Regions from separate parts of the Pseudoalteromonas sp. SR41-4 genome, predicted to be linked through region 1. Evidence: predicted binding sites of a transcription regulator. Region 1 holds the regulator's gene; the other holds the start of a gene.
The links. The regulator FliA, encoded in region 1, starts transcription of late flagellar genes. The targets are predictions, from matches to a motif close to CTAAAGNTNNNNNNNNNNNNGCCGATA.
Positions count from the first base shown of each region.

Region 1 (11,383 bases):
CGTGATGGGTTTGGTCCCGGGTATGCCACATTTTGCCTTTTTAAGCCTTGGTGCTTTACTTGGTTATTTAGCGTATTACACCCAGCAAAGTAAGCTCAAAGAAGCGGCTGCTAAGGAAGCAGAAGCTGCCAATGGCGGTGCAACAGGCACTGGTGTTGCTAACAAGCAAGAGCAAAAAGAGCTAGGTTGGGATGATGTACAACAAGTTGATGTAATTGGCCTCGAAGTTGGCTATCGCTTAATTCCATTAGTTGATCAATCACAAGGTGGCGAATTATTAAACCGAATTAAAGGAGTACGTAAAAAGTTATCTCAAGAACTTGGTTTTTTAATTCCACCGGTGCATATTCGCGATAACTTAGAGTTAGACCCAAATGCATACAGAATTACCATGATGGGTGTTTCAAGTGGTGAGGGCGAGCTTAAGCATGGTGATGAGTTGGCTATTAATCCTGGCCAAGTATTTGGTCCAATAAAAGGGATTGCTACTAAAGATCCTGCCTTTGGTCTAGACGCTATTTGGATCAAACCAGATCAAAAAGATGAAGCACAATCACTCGGTTATACCGTGGTTGATGCAGCGACTGTGGTAGCAACGCATATTAGTCAGTTACTAACTAACAGCGCGGCCTTGTTACTCGGCCACGAGGAAGTGCAAAATCTATTAGATATGCTGGCAAAAAGTCATCCTCGTTTAGTTGAAGGGCTAGTGCCAGATATTTTACCACTAACAGCAATTGTTAAAGTATTACAAAATTTATTAAATGAAGGCGTTGCTATTCGCGATATGCGTTCAATTGTACAAACCCTTGTTGAGTATGGCCCTCGAAGCCAAGATCCTGATGTATTAACCGCAGCAGTGCGAATTTCACTGCGCAGATTAATTGTTCAAGACGCGGTTGGAATGTCATCAGAAATCCCTGTCATAACCTTGGCGCCTGAGTTGGAACAGATGTTGCATCAGTCACTACAAAATGCAGGCGACGAAGGTGCCGGAATAGAGCCAGGACTTGCAGAGCGACTTCAACAATCATTAAATGAAGCGCATCAAAACCAAGAAATGGCCGGTGAACCTTCGATATTGCTAACGTCAGGAATGTTACGCACTGTGTTATCTCGTTTTGTTAAGTACACCATTCCAGGATTGCGAGTGATGTCTTATCAAGAGGTACCAGACGAAAGACAGATCAAGATTGTCAGCTCAGTAGGCCAATAATCGGATTTTAAAGGGGTTGAACCATGAAAATAAAACGTTTTTTTGCTAAAGATATGCGCACCGCACTGAAAGAAGTTAAAGATGAACTCGGTGTAGATGCTGTAATCATGTCAAATAAAAAATTAGCCAATGGGGTAGAGATTGTTGCCGCCGTTGATTATGAAAAAGCAGCCCCGAAAGCACCGGCACAACCACATGTTGCTAAGGCGCAACCGCAAACGAATGCTAACTTTGTTAAACCTGCGCCACAACGTGCGCAGCATGAGCCGCAAGCTGCGGTAGCTGATAGCTTACAAGCATTATTAGAGCGCCAATCACCGCGTCCACGCTCACCTGAGCTTGCGTCTATGTTTAGCCAGTCAGGGATTGATACATCTACTCAGTATCAACCACAGCAACAACATCAAGCACAGCAAGCTCGCCATGAACCACAAGCGCATAGTGACTTTGCTCGTCGCGATACTGCGCCGCGTCCACAAACGCAAGCACATAGCTTAGGTTTTGATGATGATCTAGAAAGTGGTTTTGATGATTTAGATACTCCAATGCTAACAAAAAGTGCAGCCAAAACAGATGAAATCACCGCTATGCGTGATGAAATGGCTGCGATGCGTCAATTACTTGAGTATCAGGTATCGGGTTTGATGCAACAAGATTTAGCGCGTCGCGATCCTACTCGCGCATGCATGATCGATCGTTTAGTTGGAATGGGTATCGACAGTGAAGTTGCAGAGCAAATGGCCTGCTTTATTCCGGACGATGTGTCACGTCAGCAAGCCTGGCAAGCACTATTGCAAATGGTTGAAAACCAAATGCATACTACAAATAACGAAATCCTTCGCCAAGGCGGGGTATATGCACTTGTTGGTCCTACTGGGGTAGGTAAAACTACAACCGTGGCAAAACTTGCAGCCCTTGGCGCACAAAAATATGGCGCAGATAAAGTTGCGCTAATTACCACTGATACTTACCGTATTGGCGCTTATGAACAGTTAGCTACTTATGGCCGGATCATCGGTTGTGGTGTAAAACAAGTTAAAGATGCCAATGAATTAGCAGAAGTTTTATATCATTTACGAAATAAGCGTCTAGTATTAATAGATACTGCGGGAATGAGCCAACGTGATTTACGTTTAACTGAGCAGCTAAATACACTAATGCGTAATCAACGTGTCGATATTCGCAATTATTTAGTGCTCAGTGCGACCGCACAAATTAATGTTTTACAAGAAACCGTAAGACATTTTAAGAAGGTACAATTAAGTGGCTGTATTTTCACTAAATTAGACGAATCATTAAGTTTAGGTGAGATTATTAGTATAGCGATTCAAAATCGCCTTCCAATAGGGTATCTTACTAACGGTCAGCGCGTTCCAGAGGACATTCGGGTCGCCAATGCAGAGAAATTAGTAAAAAAAGCAGAACAATTGTATTTAAAAAGAACAAAAGCACAACATTCACGACGCCAAGCAGTAGCGTCAAGCACAGTAGGGATGTATGATTAACACAGTATTAGATCAAGCAAGTGGCCTGCGTAAAATGAGTCAAAACAATAATAACGGCGTTAAAGTTATCGCTGTAACAGGTGGTAAAGGTGGCGTAGGGAAAACTAACGTCTCACTTAACACTGCGATTGCGTTGGGTCAGCTCGGAAACCGAGTGTTAGTTCTGGATGCCGATTTGGGTTTAGCAAATTGTGATGTGATGTTAGGGCTTCGGGTTGAACGTAATCTATCTCATGTACTATCAGGTGAATGTGAGCTCGATGAAATTTTAGTTGAAGGGCCTGCAGGAATTAAAATAGTACCAGCGACGTCAGGCTCACAAAGTATGGTGGAACTTTCTCCATCAGAACATGCTGGATTAATTCGTGCTTTTAGTGAGTTGAATACCGAATTTGATATATTAATTGTTGATACTGCTGCTGGTATCTCTGACATGGTATTAAGTTTTTCGCGCGCAGCGCAAGATGTCATGGTAGTAGTATGTGATGAACCGACCTCAATAACCGACGCTTATGCATTAATCAAAGTGTTGAGTCGTGAGCATGGTGTGTATAAGTTTAAAATAGTTGCTAATATGGTGCGCAGTATGCGTGAAGGCCACGAACTATTTGCTAAGCTCTCAAAAGTAACGGATCGCTTTTTGGATGTCTCAATGGAATTGGTTGCAACAGTCCCTTATGATGAAAACATGCGTAAAGCAACTCGTCGTCAAAAAGTAATTGTTGATTTATTTCCAAATTCTCCAGCGGCAATTGCATTTAAAACATTAGCGACAAAAGCAGTTAAATGGCCTATACCTAATCAACCATCTGGCCATTTAGAATTTTTCATAGAAAAATTAGTAAACGGCTAACTATGACGGCATCGGTGAATAAAGCGATGGGATATCAATCGACACAAAATTTAAATGTGATTGTTGAGCGACATGCTTCTTTAGTTAAAAAAGTGGCTTGTCATTTGATCGCTCGTTTACCCGCGAGTGTGCAACTCGATGATTTGATTCAATCGGGGATGATAGGGTTAATTGAAGCATCAAAAAACTTTGATGCGACTAAAGGTGCAAGCTTTGAAACCTTTGCAGGCATTCGTATTCGTGGTGCGATGCTGGATGAAATGCGCCGAGGTGATTGGGCTCCTCGCTCAGTGCACCGTAATAGCCGCAGAGTTGCTGAAGCGATTAGTGAGCTAGAAAGCAGCCTGAATCGAGAACCTAAAGATAGTGAAGTTGCTGAAAAACTTGATATTACGCTAGATGAGTACCATCATATTCTTAGTGATGTAAATTCAAGTAAGGTTTTAGGTATAGAAGACTTGGGAATTGATGAAGATGTTATCACACCAGTGGGACATGATTTAGCACTAGACAAGCCCTTTAATAACGTTAAAAATGAACGTTTTAATCAATCATTATTAACAGCTATACAATCTTTACCTGAACGAGATGGGTTAGTATTGTCGCTTTATTATAATGATGAAATGAATTTAAAAGAGATTGGACATATACTCGATGTAAGCGAATCGCGTGTGAGTCAGATACATGGTCAGGCGATGATTAAGCTCAAAGCAAAAATCAATGACTGGATTAACTAGTAGTAAGTAAATATAGGTTCAGACCTCACCGGAGGATGTTTTGGATAAAAACATGAAAATTCTTGTTGTTGATGATTTTTCGACGATGAGACGTATTATCAAAAATCTGTTAAGAGATTTGGGTTTTACAAATGTACAAGAAGCTGATGATGGCTCAACAGCTTTACCGATGTTGCAGAATCAAGAATTTGATTTTGTAGTAACAGATTGGAACATGCCTGGCATGCAAGGAATTGACCTCTTGCGCGCTATCAGGGCCGATGACAGCCTGAAACACATCCCTGTTTTAATGGTAACAGCAGAAGCTAAAAAAGAACAAATTGTTGCTGCTGCACAAGCTGGTGTTAACGGCTATATCGTTAAACCATTTACAGCCGCAACACTGAAAACCAAATTGGAAAAAGTGTTTGAGCGTTTAGGTTAAATAAATAGGAGAGGCTTATGTCAGCACCAGCTGCGCCTCAGATCAGTTTAGAACAAGCCCGGCAGCTTGTGGTTTACCTTGAAAATGGTGAACAAGATAAAGCTGATCAGTTAATTATTGATGCGGCGTCAAAAGAGCAATCAGAATTATTTGCCGAAGTAGGCAAACTTACGCGTCAGCTTCATGATGCGTTGAAAAATTTTGAGCTTGATACACGTTTAGCTGATTTGACCAAAGACGCACTCCCCGATGCTAAGCAGCGTCTAAACTATGTTATGGAAATGACAGAGAACGCTGCTAATAAAACCATGGATGCTGTAGAAGCAAGTTTACCAATTGCCCAACAGCTTGCAGATGATATTTCAGACATTAAACCCACTTGGGATCGTTTAATGAATCGTGAAATTGAGCTAGGTGAGTTTAAAACATTATGCCACAGCTTAGATAAGTTCATGAATAGCTCGCAAACTAAAACGGATGAGTTGCAAGGACTCATGACCAATGTCTTGATGGCACAAGATTTTCAAGATTTAACAGGTCAAGTGATCCGTCGAGTGATAGAGCTTGTTAGAGAAGTAGAAGACAGCTTGATCCACTTGTTGACAGCATTTGGTAGCCAAGATGATAGCGAAACAAAAACAATAGCACCAGTCATTGAAAAACCGCCTGCTGAAAATACACTTGCAGGCCCTGAAGGGCCAATTATTGATAAAGAATCTCGTGATGATGTTGTCTCAGGGCAAGATGATGTTGATGATTTATTATCAAGCTTGGGCTTCTAAGAGGAGAGAACTGCATGAGCTTTGAAGTCGATGAAGATATTTTACAAGATTTTCTAGTAGAGGCTGGAGAAATTCTTGAGCTTTTGTCAGAACAGCTGGTGGAGCTTGAAAATAACCCAGATGATACCGAATTACTCAATGCAATTTTCCGTGGTTTTCATACGGTAAAAGGCGGCGCAGGTTTTTTAAGTATGACTGAGCTAGTTGACGCTTGTCACGGTGCAGAAAACGTTTTCGATTTATTGCGTCAAGGTGTTCGTAAGGTTAATTCTGAGCTGATGGACGTGATCTTGCAAGCGCTCGATACTATCAACGAAATGTTTGCGACCATCCAAAGCCGAGAAAAACCAGAACCTGCAAATCCAGAGTTGCTGGCTGTGTTACATAAATTGGGATTGCCGCCAACTGCTGAAGAACTAACTGGCGCTGCTGAGCCTGCAGACGATACTCCTGTTGTTGATGCTGATGCTATTTTAGATGATTCTGATGATCCATTTGCATTTGACTTGTTATTTGATGGTCAAGTTGATAGCGATAAAAAAGATGTTCAAATCGATGATATATCAGAAGATGAATTTGAAAGTTTGCTAGATGAGCTGCATGGAAAAGGACAAAGTCCTGTAACTCCAGCAGTAACAGTTAGCAATGAGTCATCAAATAGTGATATTACTGATGACGAATTCGATAATTTATTAGATGAATTACATGGTGTTGGTAGCTTTGGTTTGGTCAGTAATAAAGATGCTGCAAGCACCGAAAATACTGCGCCTAAACCGCCCCAAGCGTCATCAGAGCCAACTAAAAGTAATAGTCCAGACGAGATCAGCGATGATGAGTTTGAAGCATTATTAGATGAATTGCACGGCAAAGGGAGTGCACCGCAAGCAGTTGCAGATACTGAGCCAACACCCGCTCAAAAACCAGTCCCTCCCCCAGCACCTGTTGCCGCAGCTAAACCTGCGCCTAAACCAGCAGTGTCTGAGCCTGCGAAAGCGGCTGAAAAGCCAGCTCCAGCGACAGCTGTTGCGAAAAAATCAGTTCCACCACAAGCTGATACCACTGTGCGCGTTGATACAAAACGCCTTGATCAAATAATGAATATGGTCGGTGAACTTGTGCTAGTGCGCAATCGCCTAGTCAGTTTAGCAACCAATACTGAAAGTGAAGCGATGGGTAAAGCCATTTCAAACCTTGATGTAGTAACTGCGGACTTGCAAGGTGCGGTGATGAAAACGCGGATGCAACCGATCAAGAAAGTGTTCGGTCGTTTCCCTCGCGTAGTACGTGATTTAGCCCGCAGTTTGAAAAAAGATATCAATTTATTGCTCGTGGGTGAAGAAACTGATTTAGATAAAAACTTAGTTGAGGCACTGGCAGATCCTTTAGTCCACTTGGTGCGTAACTCTGTAGACCACGGTATTGAAATGCCTGATGTGCGTGAAGCGGCAGGTAAAGCAAGGACTGGGACTGTAACTTTATCAGCATCGCAAGAAGGTGATCATATTTTGCTTACCATCCGAGATGATGGTGCTGGTATGGATCCCGAAAAGCTGAAAAAAATAGCAATCAATAAAGGGGTGCTTGATCACGAGCAAGCTGCTCGATTATCTGATACAGAAGCCTATAACCTTATTTTTGCACCAGGCTTTTCCACCAAAGAACAGATCTCTGATATTTCGGGTCGTGGTGTGGGTATGGATGTGGTGAAAACCAAAATTACCCAACTAAATGGTTCTGTGAGTATTCAATCTGAGCTAGGTGTAGGTACAATCCTAGAAATTAAAGTTCCGTTAACGTTGGCTATTTTGCCGACATTGATGGTGGTTGTCGGTGAGCAAACATTTGCATTACCACTGGCTGGTGTTAATGAAATATTCCACCTAGATCTAACTAAAACGAATGTAGTTGATGGCCAATTAACCATTATTGTTCGTAAGAAAGCACGACCGTTGTTTTATTTAGAACATTGGTTAGTCAAAGGTGCTGACAGATCATTACGCAAAGCTCAAGGCCATGTTGTAATTGTACAAATAGGTACGCAACAAGTTGGTTTTGTAGTGGATTCATTGATTGGTCAAGAAGAAGTTGTTATTAAACCGCTTGATGCTTTACTACAAGGAACACCTGGTATGGCAGGTGCAACGATCACGTCTGACGGTGGTATAGCGCTAATCTTAGATGTTCCAAACCTGTTAAAACATTACGCAGGTTAGTCCAATTCTTATCTTATTGTGAGAGCTATATATGGCTCTCACAGATAAAATTTACATAGAGTATGCCAATGGCAGTTAAAGTTTTAGTTGTTGATGATTCAAGTTTCTTTCGCCGCAGGGTGAGCGAAATACTCGAGCAAGATAAGGATATTGAAGTAATTGGTTTTGCGGTAAATGGCAGAGAAGCGGTAGACAAGACAAATCAATTGCGTCCAGATGTAATCACTATGGATGTTGAAATGCCTGTGCTTGATGGTATTAGTGCTGTAAAAGAGATCATGGCAGCAAATCCAACCCCAATTCTGATGTTCTCTTCCTTGACCCGTGATGGCGCAACAGCAACCTTAGACGCACTTGATGCGGGTGCTTTAGATTTTTTACCGAAAAAATTTGAAGACATTGCTCGTAATAATGAAGATGCGATTAAGTTATTACAAAATAAAGTAAAAGAAATTGGACGCAAGCGTCTATCACGCTTCAGTAGGCCGACACCGACATCAATACCTTCCGTTTCTGCAGGTACAACAAGTCGACCTGCGATAACTCAACCTGATAGAAGTTTTAACCGCAGCACAGCGCCCGCTTCGAACATTGCAGCTAATACACGTGCTTCGGGTAAGAAATATCAAATAGTTGCAATAGGCACCTCCACAGGGGGGCCTGTCGCACTGCAAACTATTTTGACTAAGTTGCCGGCCAATTTCCCACATCCCATTTTGTTAATACAGCATATGCCAGCTGCGTTTACGCCAGCATTTGCCGCTCGTTTAAATGGCTTGTGCAAAATAAAAGTAAAAGAAGCACAACAAGGCGACCGATTAATGCCAGGCGTCGCTTATCTAGCGCCAGGTGGTCAACAGATGCTGGTTGAGGGACGAGGTGGAAATCGCACGTTACGTGTTTTTGAGGACGACAGTGCGCGGATCACTTATAAGCCCAGTGTTGACGTTACTTTTGCTAGTACAGCCAAATCTTTTCAAGGTGATGTGTTAGCTGTGGTACTTACAGGCATGGGCGCTGATGGACGAGATGGTGCAAGAATGCTCAAACAAGCCGGCGCCACTATTTGGGCGCAAGATGAAAAAACCAGTGTGGTATATGGTATGCCACAGGCGGTTGCTAACGCTGGGCTATCGTCGGCAAGTATCGCACTTGAAGAGGTTGCTAATCGGTTAGTTCGAGAAATTGGTTGTGGATAAGTTGTCGTTTTTAGGCCTGTTCGTTGCACTTTTGGCGATTGGCTATGGTTACTCACTAGAGGGTGGGGTTGTAAGTGCTTTATTTAATGGCCCAGCATTAATTATTGTTTTGGGTGGTACGTTAGGTGCTGTAATGCTACAAACACCGGCACATACGTTTAATAAAGTCTTAAGAATAAGTCATTGGGTGTTTTTTCCTCCAAGTCATGATATCGACAGGGCAATTGAGCAAGTTAAAAGTTGGTCACAAAAAGCTCGCCAAGAAGGGTATTTAGCGCTTGAAGAAGTAGCATTAACACATCCAGACCCGTACGTTGCCAAAGGCCTGAGTTTATTGATTGATGGTAACAGCGAGCAAAAACTTAGAGATGCGTTAGAAATTGATTTATTGTTAGAAAGGGAACGTTTACTTGAAGCCAGCCGGGTGTACGAGGCGTTGGGCGGTTACAGTCCTACTATCGGTATATTAGGTGCAGTGCTTGGTCTGATCCAAGCAATGTCATTTATCACTGAGCCTGAAAAGTTAGGTGCGGGGGTTGCGACGGCTTTTATCGCGACCATCTATGGGGTTGGTTTAGCAAATTTACTGTTTTTACCCATGGCTAATAAGCTAAAACAACAAGTAGAACAAAAGATGCTGTTTCATGAGTTATTAGCTGAAGGAATTATTGCAATGAGCCAAGGTGATAGCCCTGTCAATATTGAGCTGAAACTTGAAGCGTATCGTGTAGAGCGTCCAAGTCAGCTGCAAGAATAATTATTATGATGCGCCGTCGACTTCGTCACTCATCGACCAAAAGTCAGCATACAGAACGTTGGCTAGTGTCGTACGCCGATTACATGACTATTATGTTTGCATTCTTTGTAGTGATGTATGCGATTGCGATTAATAAAGAAGAAAGCTTCCAAATTTTATCTGATTCGCTGGAGCAGGTTTTTGACAAGTCAGCTCGTCAGTATAGCCAAGAAGGCCAAGGTGTGACCGGTACTGGTTTATTAACCGACAGAGTAAGCCCAGAAAAAGAACTGTTGTTTGGTGAGAGTATTCAAAAGCAAGAAGTTGGCCCGCAGTTACTTGATGGCCAAAGCGACACCAGTAACATAAAACAAAAACACTTAGGTAAACCGCTAGATAGTTTATTAACTAAATTACAATCAGCTTTGATCGATGAAATACGCGATGGCGAAGCAAGTTTAGAGTTACACCAAGACTGGTTGATTATTGAGTTAAGCTCAGGAATGTTATTTTCCAGTGGCAGTGCTGTGGCGCATCAACGCGCGAAAGCAGTAATAAAATTAGTGAACGATATTATTGCTCCTGTAGATAACTACGTCAGAGTACGTGGTTATACCGATAATGAAACTATTCATAATGAAATGTTTCGTTCTAATTGGGAGCTATCTGTTGCAAGAGCGACCTCTATTTTAGTCGAACTTGATGCATTGGGTATCAACCCTGCGCGAATGGCCATCGAAGGTTACGGTCAGTATTCTCCTTTTTCTGATAATGATACAGAGCAAGGGCGCGCTGAAAATCGTAAAGTAGTCGTTGCATTATCAAAATATGGTTTACCACCCAAGCCCATTGTATCAATCGAGCAATCAGCAATAGAAACTGAAGCTGAGCAGCCAATTGAGTTGCCAAGTGATGATAACACTATTAAAGTGATCCAACTCCCACACGGTGGTATACGAATTACAACGCGCAACGAACAAAAATAAGGTGTGATGTGAAAATTTGGACGGTAGCAAATCAAAAAGGCGGAGTAGGGAAAACGACCACGGCTGTGAGTTTAGCTGGTATATTAGCGCTGCAAGGAAAGCGGGTATTACTGATTGATACCGATCCTCATGCATCTTTAACGTATTACTTTGGCATTGATTCAGAAGATTTAGAAGTTAGTGTGTATGATATATTTGCCCGTGGTAACACCATGGCAAGTGAAGAAATATTGCAAGCTTTGTGTCCATCGAACATAGACAACTTAGATATTCTTCCTGCAACTATGGCTATAGCGACACTCGATCGTAGTATGGGTAATAAGACCGGAATGGGGCTTATCTTAAAAAAAGCCTTAGCAAAAATTAGTGAGCATTATGATTATGCTATTTTAGATTGCCCGCCAGTGTTAGGTGTCTTAATGGTTAACGCATTGGCTGCAAGTGAGCGCATTTTAGTGCCAGTACAAACTGAGTTTTTAGCTCTCAAAGGGCTTGACCGAATGATGCGGACCATGGAATTAATGCAAAGCTCGCAATCAAAGCAGTATCAATATACCATTATCCCTACAATGTATGATAAGCGCACAAATGCATCCCTTGAAGCATATAAGACATTACAGCAAACGTACCAAGAAAAAGTATGGCCAGGGGTAATACCCGTAGACACTAAGTTCCGTGATGCAAGTTTAGCTCAACAAGTACCGATTCAGTATTGTCCACGCTCAAGAGGTG
Region 1 is NZ_JACJEI010000013.1:63,993-75,375, forward strand. It holds gene flhA (flagellar biosynthesis protein FlhA) at 1-1,216, shown strand, start outside; gene flhF (flagellar biosynthesis protein FlhF) at 1,240-2,721, shown strand; gene H5180_RS12080 (MinD/ParA family protein) at 2,714-3,574, shown strand; gene H5180_RS12085 (RNA polymerase sigma factor FliA) at 3,601-4,311, shown strand; gene cheY (chemotaxis response regulator CheY) at 4,352-4,735, shown strand; gene H5180_RS12095 (protein phosphatase CheZ) at 4,753-5,517, shown strand; gene H5180_RS12100 (chemotaxis protein CheA) at 5,532-7,730, shown strand; gene H5180_RS12105 (chemotaxis response regulator protein-glutamate methylesterase) at 7,799-8,929, shown strand; gene H5180_RS12110 (flagellar motor protein) at 8,922-9,686, shown strand; gene H5180_RS12115 (flagellar motor protein MotB) at 9,692-10,651, shown strand; gene H5180_RS12120 (ParA family protein) at 10,660-11,383, shown strand, end outside.

Region 2 (11,383 bases), on a different contig from region 1:
ATTCGGGCATTGACTAATACACCACCTTGGTGATTTACCATAGTGCCCGCCAGTACGTAGTTGAAGTTTTGATCTTTACTTAGCTCTAAATAATCGCGACTAAATACAAAGTCGCCAGAGGGAGTAACACGCATATAGTCGGTGGTTTTAAAGTCGATCACCGGTACACCAAAACTGTGTAGCTCGTGCATAAAACTTTCGGCGATTTGATTACCTAACAATGTGCCGTCGTTGTAATCATCATCTAAAAAAATAAAGCTTGATACGGCCAGCGGCGTTTTGGTATTTACGTATTGTAAATTTTCAGCCATATCTTGCATTATGCCACGTACATAATGATTAATATTTTTACGTGTTGGGACTGTGACTTGGCTGCTATCGTTCATCACTGGAATATTGTTTTGATAAAATGTATTATTTTGCCCAGGAGCTGCAACCATTCTTTGATCACCCTCTAACTGCGCAGAGTTATCAGTTTGTGCTGTTTTGCCCGGTTCCATCATTTGCGCGCAACCAAAACCCAGTGGCAAACATAAAGTTAATATTAAGCGTTTCATGAGAGCTCCTAATTAGTATTCGCTGCGGTAAATATAACCGTCGCGCTGTTGTATTTTTTCATCGCCCCACATCACATTTATGGGGATCTCTGTACTGGCGGCAGATACAACGCGGCTATCTTGCGTATTTACCATACGGGCGTTAACTATATAGGCATGTTGTTGCCGTGTTAAGGTACCCGTGATAACAAAGTCAATATTCTGACGTTGGCGTAATTTGCTAATGTCGCGACTTAATATACCATCTGCGTTGCTGGCTAAATTAAGGTGTTTTTCAAGGCGATATTCAATAGTGTTATAGCCAAGTTGGGTAAACTGAGTAAGTAAGCTTTCTTGAATTTGCTGACTCAGCCCAGCGCCCTGCCCTTGTGCCAGCTCACTATCTAGCGCGTTGGCTAAGTAAAAGCTAGTAACGGCAATCCGTGCAGAGCTTTTAAACGGCCCTTGCACATGGCTCAATTGACTACTCAAGTCGCTCACATACTGATGCACAGTATAAGGTGCCATTGTTGCTTTTGGGGCATTGGTACTTGGTGCTGGCGGTTTTTCTTGCGTTAAACTACACGCAGTTAGACTCAGCAATAATAAACATAACAAAAGGCGCATAATTGCCATCCTCACTAAACATGGCAATAACAAAGCAAGTATTATGCCTATTTATAATTTTATTGGGTTATCTGTGTAGTGAGTCACCATGCAGTTGAGCTGTTGTAGCTTTAATTTATCACAATCAGCTTGGGCGTTTTTTTGATATTGGTATGCCCCGATTTTTAAGCGGTAATAAGTCATGCCTTTTACCTGAGCAGTTTCGACATTGGTGGTAAATTTATCTGACAATAAACTCGGTACTTTTTGTTGAATTGTTTGCCAGCTTGGAGCTAATTGCGATTGTTGAGTGACCGCAATAATTTGCAGCGCAAAAAGCGCGTTGTTAGTTATGTTTGACTGTGTTGCTATAGATTGCGCAGGTCTATCTAACGGTACTTGCTGTGATGCCAAGGCAGCAGATGAATGGCTCTTCTTACCTGTGTTCTCGTCATCATTTGCTATCGCGGTTAACTGTGCTATCAATAAATTCAAATCACTTTCAATCAGTAATAACCGTTCGAGATCGGGTTTAATCGCTTGCCACTGTGCAGAGCTAGTTTGTAACTGTTGTAGCTCTTGTTGCGTGATCTGCACATAGGTTTCATGATTAGTTTCAGCTGTACTGCTGGTACTTTTTTGCGCGCTATCCGTCGTGCTGATACAGCCAGATAATATAATTAAACTCATTATTAATACGGCTGATTGCATTACACTAAACGATTGTTTGATATTCATTGCTATTCCTTTAATGAAGTATTGTTCGTTGTTCAATATCACACTTCAATCTTTGTTTTATTAATGACTGACAAAGATCCGTAAATTCAGGCTGTGCTTGCTTAGCGTATGCTAAAGCGAGTATGTACTTACTTTGCTGTTGGTCATGAATATAAAACACGTCTTGCTGTTGTAATTTTAAGCGTGGGCTTATCAAACGTAAGTATGCCTTTAACATCATTAACGATGAAAAATTCCCCGCATTCACAATAGTACCCGACAATTCTTCAAGTGATTTTAAAGTAAAATCAACCCCAACCAACACATCCCCTTTTGCTGATAAATCAACTGTTACTTGCTGGGTGTTTTTTAATGCTTTACGTTCTTTAAAGCTATCGTCAACCACAGCCCGATACTGCCCTGGCCGTAGGTCGGTAAACAAATAATAGCCATCATAAGCCGCTTGGGTGTTGGCAACTTCTTTATCGTTTTGATCTAACAAGGTTATTTTTGCATAAGGCTGCACATAAGTGTGATCGCCTTGCTGCTGATACACCACCCCTTCAATTTCGCTGGCGTTATTTAGCGGGTAATCCATGTATTCAATAAATCCTGCTCTTGGCGTGATTGAAAAGCCCTCATTGGCAGGCACAAAAAACGGATCGGGGAAGCTGTCTCTATCGAGCACAATATCTGTGGTGCGATTAGCTGGCATTGAGGTTAACAATGCAATGCCATTTTCATCGGTTATTGCTTGGCGATAATTTTGCAGCCCTTTTACTTTTATACCTGCAACACCTTGCTCGTCAGGATCCATAATGCCGTTGTTATTTTGATCTAAAAATACTTTAACCAGTAGACTACCGGTACTGGTTAGACTGCGGTTTGACATAAAGGCGCGGTTATTTTCAGCGTCATAACCAAAACTAAAACGGCTATATAAACTAAAAAGCCAATTATCATTACTGTCGTAGTTAATGGTGCTGCTTAAATTAAAATCATCATTTTGCCAATTAAGGCCCAAGTCCGCTGATTGGATATTCTCATTTAGGGTATTTTTAAGTGTGAGCTCGGCTTGTAACTTTGCAGTAATACTGCGATTAAATTCAGCTTGGTAACTTAAAATATCACTGTCTGGCGATAATAAATAATCAAAACCAAAACGGCTATATAAACGCCCTATTCGTCCTTGCACACGGGTTGCCCCATATACTTTGCTTTGCTCATTTACATTTTGCCATTGCAATAGGTTGTTCACAGAGAAGCCTGAGTAACTATAATTAAAACGATTATAAGCTTGTTGTAGGTCGCGACCTGAGCTTGAATGCTGCAATAAAAAGTTGTTTTGATAATTAAGACGACCATAACGATTTTGCATCAACTCACCCGACATATCGAATTGATAACTTTGCAAGTCTTGCTGTTGATCCGAGCGATCTGTAACGGTAAACAGCAGTGATTGATCGGCCAGTTGGGTTCTTGCTGTGAGTTCTAATTCATTTTGTTGTTGGTTATTTTGCTCGTAGTCTAAATTAATCAACATTCTTTCAAACAAGTTGATATTAGTGCCAAAAGCAAATTGATAAAATTCATCGTCCTCACGCTTTTGCGCCATAGCCCCGGTGTAAATCGCGATATTATCAGTCAAACCACGTTCGTATCGCCCTGCCGCTAACCAGCCACTTTGTTGTGAATTACTTTCACTTCCTAGTAATCGTTTACCTTGCTCTGATACTGATATTTCGTATGCAGCTTCTCCTTGCGCCAATTGATTACCGTCAATAAAGTAATATTCTGTTTTGCGTTCAACTTGCCCTTGAGGACCATAAAAGATCAACTCAAAGTTATTTTCACCATACAGTAAATCAATACTATCGAATATATAACGGCCATATGCAAGGCTTAACTGTTGTTCAATTAAAATGCCATTACGATAAAGCTCAACATCCCAACCAGGCTGGATAGCGCCTGTGAGATTAATCCGATTGTTATCTATTTTGCGATCTAACTGATAATTTGAAAACTTAAAACCACGGCCATATTGACCGTTATAACGACTACCTACTTGCGTTGCAGTGATATCACCAAACTCCAACTCGCTGGCTGCAAAAACACCGAGTAAGCTGTTATTAACATCTTGTTTAGAGAATGTCAGCCGAGAGTCAGTCAGTAAATCTTGTTCACGTCCTGCTAAAAAATATTCTGCTGAAAGGTACGCAAAATCTTGTGCGCCTAATAATGAATAACTTGTACGGCTGCTATCATTATCACGACGATAATTTAGCTGTAAATCAGCCACTGGCATTGAAACCGCCTGATAGGGACTAGCCTTCCAAGGTTGTGTAGGTTGGTTATCCCCTTTACGCTGGTTGTTAAACAAACGCTTTTGCCTTTGTTGTTGCGCAGCAACAGGAAACAATTGCTCCGTTGTAAGCTCTAGCGTTAAATTCGCATAATCAGGGATAATAGCAACTGAGAAGGCGCGCTGTAAAACGGCCGCATCAATATAAATATCATCATCAATTAGTAGTTGCTGCGAAGATAGCGTAACGACTTGATTATTAAAAATTAATTGTTTAGGTTCAGTAGCATTTAGTGTAAATAAGTTTGCTTCATTGATAAACCAACCTGAAGCGGTGCCATTTGCAATATCAACATTAATAGCCAGTTGTAATATTTCGACTAAACCCGATAACCCCAATAACACACCTTGTTCGCTTTTAATCGCAAATGCTTCACCAAGATATTCACCGTTTAAGTGCAGCGAAAAGAGTAAAAATTCACCGGCGGCAATGCGCTGTGCTGCAGGTTGCCTGTGTTCGGCTATAACGGGCTGCTGTGCACTCACTTTCGGGTGCGGTTGATTTAATTTAGTTTGAATAGCTTTAAGTGTGCGCAACACATCAGCAGTTTGCACAGCACTAGCAAAACTCATTGAGCTTAAAAATAAAAGCCCAAGAGTAAATATACGGATCACTTTATTCGCTTAATAACGCTTAAGATTATTTCCCAATAGCGAGTGTGTATGAAGCAAAATCAACCCCTTTATATTCTTCAGCACCTTGATAATCTAGGAAAATACTGCCCTGTGTTGGCAGCTGTTTATCTTTAAATAGGCTCAGTGTTGCAATGGTAGTATCAACTTCTGGATACAGGCTTAAATTGCTAATTTCAGCCACTTTCTCATTCTCGCCTGATGCTGTTTTTATATAAGCGCTGAGTTTTCCATAACTACTAAAGTTGTTATGTCGTTGCAGTTGAACTTGAATTTTTGGCTTGGTCTGATTGGCATTTTTTATAATCTTTGCCTGAGTGATCGTAACATTAGGTTGTTCTGGCTGCTCACGGTAAACAACGGGAATACTAAAGCTCATAATCATGTTGATCTGTATTCCTGATTTTTGCTCTTTATTTTCGTTAGGTAGAGCTTGAAATAATAAGTGCGAGCGGTATTCGCCTTGCTGCAAATCTTTTGGCTTTCGAATTGCAATTTTAACGGTTTGTTTTTCACCTGCTGCTAAGGTCACTTGCTTAGGGGATAAACGTGTCATTGGCGATAAACTGTTTTCGGTCACTTGCGCTAAATTATTATAACCCCCACCTGGTAAAGCTTGTTTTTCACTCCAAACTACTCGATACGTACGTTGTTCATCAGAATTATTGATCACCGTGACTTTAGCACTACGCTGGCGTTCATCAAAAGTAACACGGGTAGGTGAAATCAATAAGTTTGCCATGGCCATTTGGCTAAAAAATGCTGTTAGTAGCACACACATCACTGTTAATTTATTGAACATATCAGTCCTTAGTAGTCAATCGAAATTTCTAGGTTAGTAGTTGAGGAGTAGTCGCCATCTGAATAACTTTTACTACTAGGTTTTGTTATTAATGTGCCGCCAATAAACACTTTCGCCTCACCTAAATCATCAGTGATGGTAGATTTTGGAAAGCCATTAAGACGTACTTCAAAATCGGCGCTGCTGCTACCCTGTGCGTTGTGCTGTAAGGTTACAGAATTAACTAATTGCATAGTTAATTCTGTATGTGCAGGAAAATTGGTTAGTAATAGCTCAGCAGGTCGTCCTTTCTCTAGTACATAAATTTTACCCATAGTATTTATGTCACCGTTCGCTTTGATTATCACGGAACTAACATTACTGTTACTTGGTATGACTAACGTGCCAAAATCAAGCGACTGTTGCTCTATGGTATTTGCGAAATGGTTAGGGCTGTAAATTAAAATACTTACAGCCACTGCATAAGGTAAAAGTCGCACTAGAAGCGATTTAATAAGCGACTTCGATTTGGAAAGTACCTGTGTATTCAACATCTTTGTAAGGTACTGTTGTTACTAAGTTATCTGTAGACAATGTGGCACCAATAGCAAATTCAACTTCACCTTTTTCACTGGCGATTAAGTTTGGCGTTGTCTCGTCATAAGCCGTGTTTATGTTTGGTCCACTAGTAATAAAGAACTTCCAACCATCAATTGAGAATTGCGGCTCACCCGCTCCTTTTGATGCAGATTCAAGCCTTCCTGTGCCTGGTTTAGTAATAGTAAGTGCCGCATTAGGTACTACATCTGACACTGTAAAAGTAGCAGGTGAACCTTCTTCAATGACTGAAATTAAAGCATCTCCGTCATCATTTTTAGTGGTTTTAATTGCTGCATTAGGGTTGGGGTTAATTGTCAGTGTCGCAAATTTGACGCCATCAGCTTGTGCTACAGCACGTATAGTACCAAAACTAAGATCTTCCCCCTTACTTAAAACAACAGTGTTTTGTACTTTAACTGTTGCAGAAAAGTCAGCGCTTGTCGCTAATGTAGGAAAAGAGTGAATTAAAGAAAAAGCGCTAATAATAGCAAGAGATCGTTTCATATTAAATCCTTATAAAAATGGGGCATTACCATAAAGAGCCCCTATCATAAGATTTATCGGCAATTAGAACAATTACTTTAAGATTAATTACATAAAAATCAGATAAATAATTGGCTTAGTTAAAGTGGCTCACCAACAAACGGAGCACTCAGGCATTTTTGGCCTAAACTTTGCGCTAAAGAACAAAATAGATTGGCCTCAGTATAATTTTGAAATGGCCCAACTCGTAACCCATACATGGTAACACCTTTATTTTGACGCTCAGTCATTACAAAATCTAATTGGCTAAATGCCTGTGGATATTGCTGCTGTAACTTTGTTATTTGTGTTCTCACTCTTTGCGGTTTTAAATACAGCCCAAGTTGCGCGCCTGGCAGTGAATTGTTATACAGTGGCTGGGGGCGGTTTTCGATATTTTTTGAGGAGTTAGCAGTATCAGGGGTCTGTATTTTTTCAGCATAATGAGCCACCGTAACATTATCTTCGCGAAGCACCGCTGGGTTTTCTGCAATATCAGTTTGAGAGGAAAGTGCCATTATTAATAGTTGCAAGTCTTCCTCCATCGCAGCTAAACGAGTAATACTCTCTTGTTGCGAGTGCCATTGCTGAACATACTCTTTGACTTGTTGATCAGAAATTAATGCAGGCTGCTGTTCCACCGAGTTAGCATTAATACTACTGCACCCACTAAGCCAGACAGTTGCTGTAACCCACACTGTGGTATACCAAGCTTGCTTTTTAAAACACATCATCTGTTAGCATCAAAAATAAATAATGCCATATTATAAGCAAAGTCAGTGCCAGTTTCAGGATTTTTAAGCAATAAAAAAGTGCCACTAAGGCACTTTTATAAGTTAGGCTCAATAAATGAGCTTAAACTAAGGTTTTAATAAAATCACTTAGTTCATCTTTAAATTCATCACGACGCAGTGCAAATTCAATAGTAGCTTTTAAATAGCCCAACTTACTACCACAATCATGACTACGCCCTTTTATCGCATAAGCAGCAACAGATTCTTTTTCCATCAACATAGCAATTGCGTCTGTTAACTGAATTTCGTCGCCGGCGCCTGCGGGAGTTTTTGCAAGTAATGGCCAAATATTTTTACTTAGCACATAACGACCTACCACAGCCAAATTTGATGGTGCGCTATGCACAGGAGGTTTTTCAACCATATTAAGGATCGCTGCGCTTTGCCCTTGTTCAAGCTTTACGTCGCCTAAATCGACCACACCAAACTTATCAACATCCTGCATAGGCACAGGCTCAACCATTATTTGGCTTTCGCCGTTTGCATTAAAGCGAGTAATCATTTCAGCTAAATTATCTTTTTGAAGATCGCTTTCAACGTCATCAATAATTACGTCTGGTAAAATAACCACAAACGGTTCGTTACCAATAATCGGCGCAGCGCAGTTTATTGCGTGCCCTAACCCTTTTGCTTCACCTTGGCGAACGTGAATAATTGTCACATCTTTTGGACAAATAGCTTGTACTTCAGCAAGTAACTGACGCTTAACCCGCTTCTCTAGCGTTGCTTCTAACTCAAAGCTGGTATCAAAATGGTTTTCAATAGAGTTTTTACTAGAGTGAGTCACTAATACAATTTCTTTAATACCCGCAGCAACCGCTTCATTAACTACATATTGAATCAAGGGTTTATCTACAATCGGTAACATCTCTTTTGGAATAGCTTTAGTAGCTGGCAACATACGGGTGCCAAGTCCTGCAACTGGGATCACTGCTTTCATTATTCTCTCCTTAAAACTATGATGCTTATTAATTGTTACACTGAAAACGGGTATTTAATTGCATCGTGGCATTGATAGCCATTTACCTCAAAGTCATCACGGGTGACCCACGTTTCGATATCTTCGAGTGATTTAATATTTGGATTAATCGTCAACGTAGGTGATGCAAATGGCTCACGCTGTAACTGCACATCGCGCATTAATTCCAGTTGGTTCTCATAAATATGGGCATTAACGATTTTATGATAGGCCTTACCTGCTTTGTGGCCAGTGATCTGCGCGACCAGTGCAAGCAATACAAAACATTGAATTTGATTGAAGTTCAAACCAAGTGGCACATCACAACTACGCTGATACGAGGTTAAATAAAGCGTATCGCCAAGAAGCGAAAAAGTATGCGTGTGCATACATGGGCGCAAACACCCTAACTCAAATTCACCCGGATTATAAAAAGTGATGATCTCGCCTCTGTCATCCACACCATTTTTTAAATTATCAATGACTTTTTTCAACTGATCTAACGCAGTGCCATCAGGGCGTTGCCAATCACGAGCTTGTACGCCATATACTCGGCCCATGTCATCCTCACCTTGGCGGTTCGGATTATTTAACCATGCTTGGTTTTCATTGGCATTAGCATCCCAAGTCATGCAACCTATGTCACGAAATTGCGCAGCGCTACTATAACCACGTAAATAACCTAACAATTCAGCTATCGCCGCCTTGTAGTAACTTTTACGGGTAGTGATCATTGGGAACTTATTATTTGCCACATCATACTCAAGCTCGGCATTGATAACCGTTAAGCAACGAGTTCCTGTACGTTTATTTTCAACCCATACGCCTTCATCAACGATGCGCTGACATAATTCTAAATATTGTTTCATTGTTAACTTCTTTTATTAAGCTTTGCTGGCAACAGCTGGCTGTGGCTTTTTATACGCCCATATTATCAAACCTAGGCCTGCGATGACCATCGGCAATGACAATATTTGCCCCATTGAAATAAAGCCGCCAAATAAACCTAAATGCGCATCGGGTTCACGTACGTACTCAACGCAAAATCTAAATACCCCGTAGCCTAGTAAAAATAATCCGCCTACGCTGCCCGCTGGACGTGGCTTTTTTGTAAACACATACAGAATAATAAACAGCACTAGGCCTTCTAAAAATGCCTCATACAACTGTGATGGGTGACGCGCCAGTGGACCACCAGTTGGGAATACCATAGCCCATGGTACATCGGTAGTTCTGCCCCATAATTCGCCGTTAATAAAGTTACCAATACGCCCTGCTAAAAGGCCAACCGGCACTAGCGGAGCAACAAAATCCCCCACTGCAAGTAACTGTTTTTTACGTGTCCAGGCAAACACACAAATAGCGGTTATCACCCCTAAAGTGCCACCGTGGAAAGACATACCACCTTGATCGATTCTAAATAAATACAGTGGATTTTCTAAAAAATAACTAAATTGATAAAACAGTACATAGCCAATCCGACCACCCAGAATGACTCCCAACATACCGTAGAACAGTAAATCACTGACCTCTTCTTTTGTCCACCCCGAGTTAGGTTTAGCCGCTTGCCTATTTGCCCACCACATCGCAAAAGCAAAACCAATTAAATACATTAAACCGTACCAACGTACGCTGAGAGGACCGACAGAGAAAATAATCGGATTGATGTCTGGAAATTCAAGAGCCATAAAAATTAAACCTTAACTAAAAACCATTTGAAGCGCGATAATAACCAGTAACACCGCGAACACTTTTTTTATCGTTGAAACAGGTAAATAATGCGTTGCTTTGGCTCCAATTGGTGCCATAAACCACGAAGTTATCACTATACCTAATAATGCTGGTAAATACACAAAACCTGCAAAGCCATGTTGTAAATCGGTTACTTGCCAACCAGCGCTGATATACCCCACAGAGCCAAATAACGCAATCACAATGCCACATGCTGCCGCGCAGCCTATGGCTTTTTTAATATCAACTGAAAAATAATGTAGTAGCGGCACAATCAATGCGCCGCCACCAATACCAATCAAACCTGATAATCCGCCCATCACTGCACTAATAGCGCCAATAATTGGGCCTCTTGGCATAGGTTTGACCGCGACAGGTTTATTACGAGCAGACAACACCATACGAGCAGCAATAAACACCACACTAACAGCAAAAACGATGCGTAATAACTGTTCTGGAATTAAACTCGCGGCAAAACCACTGATCAGAGCACCAAGTCCAACGCCAGACATAACCCAAGGCGCAATTTCCCATGGCACATTTTGATTCTTATGGTGCGCTAATGCAGATGACGTTGAAGTGAATAAAATAGAGGCAAGCGAGGTAGCAATAGCAATAACCAGTACATGATCAACCGCAACAACATTAAAATGCACTAATAATGAACTCAGTACTGGCACAATAATTAATCCGCCGCCAATGCCTAATAACCCAGCTAAAAAACCAACCACACAACCTAATAGCGCGCAGCTGATAATCAGGATAACTAAATCATGCATCGTACACTCTTATAAAATTGAATTTATTATATGCATATACTAATCGATTATATCGAATCTTTACAGCACTCGTTTAGGCTACTAAGAAGCCTGATTTGGGGTATAAAATAATTCACCAAGTTGATGCTCAATCATAAAATTACGCGTTAACCTAAGCACTTGTTTTGCAGTAGATTGTGCTAAACACTCCGCCAGTAATGCTTCCATATCGCTGGCTTTTAAACGTCTTAATACCCATTTAACTTTACTTAATGATGAATAGTTCATACTCAAGCGTCGATAACCCATCGCAATCAGCAGTATTGCACCTTCAGGATCGCCACCTAATTCACCACATAAACTAAAGGACATTTCATATTGCTGA
Region 2 is NZ_JACJEI010000006.1:213,957-225,339, reverse strand. It holds gene H5180_RS07295 (FlgO family outer membrane protein) at 1-557, opposite strand, end outside; gene H5180_RS07290 (FlgO family outer membrane protein) at 570-1,163, opposite strand; gene H5180_RS07285 (SPOR domain-containing protein) at 1,215-1,880, opposite strand; gene H5180_RS07280 (hypothetical protein) at 1,891-4,836, opposite strand; gene H5180_RS07275 (molecular chaperone) at 4,862-5,656, opposite strand; gene H5180_RS07270 (DUF4402 domain-containing protein) at 5,665-6,135, opposite strand; gene H5180_RS07265 (DUF4402 domain-containing protein) at 6,146-6,739, opposite strand; gene H5180_RS07260 (SPOR domain-containing protein) at 6,859-7,491, opposite strand; gene galU (UTP--glucose-1-phosphate uridylyltransferase GalU) at 7,613-8,491, opposite strand; gene H5180_RS07250 (thymidylate synthase) at 8,527-9,378, opposite strand; gene lgt (prolipoprotein diacylglyceryl transferase) at 9,394-10,197, opposite strand; gene H5180_RS07240 (sulfite exporter TauE/SafE family protein) at 10,210-11,019, opposite strand; gene ptsP (phosphoenolpyruvate--protein phosphotransferase) at 11,101-11,383, opposite strand, start outside.
Region 2: a site for FliA is predicted at 6,794-6,820, ahead of H5180_RS07265 (DUF4402 domain-containing protein). Genes of this name have one in related genera too.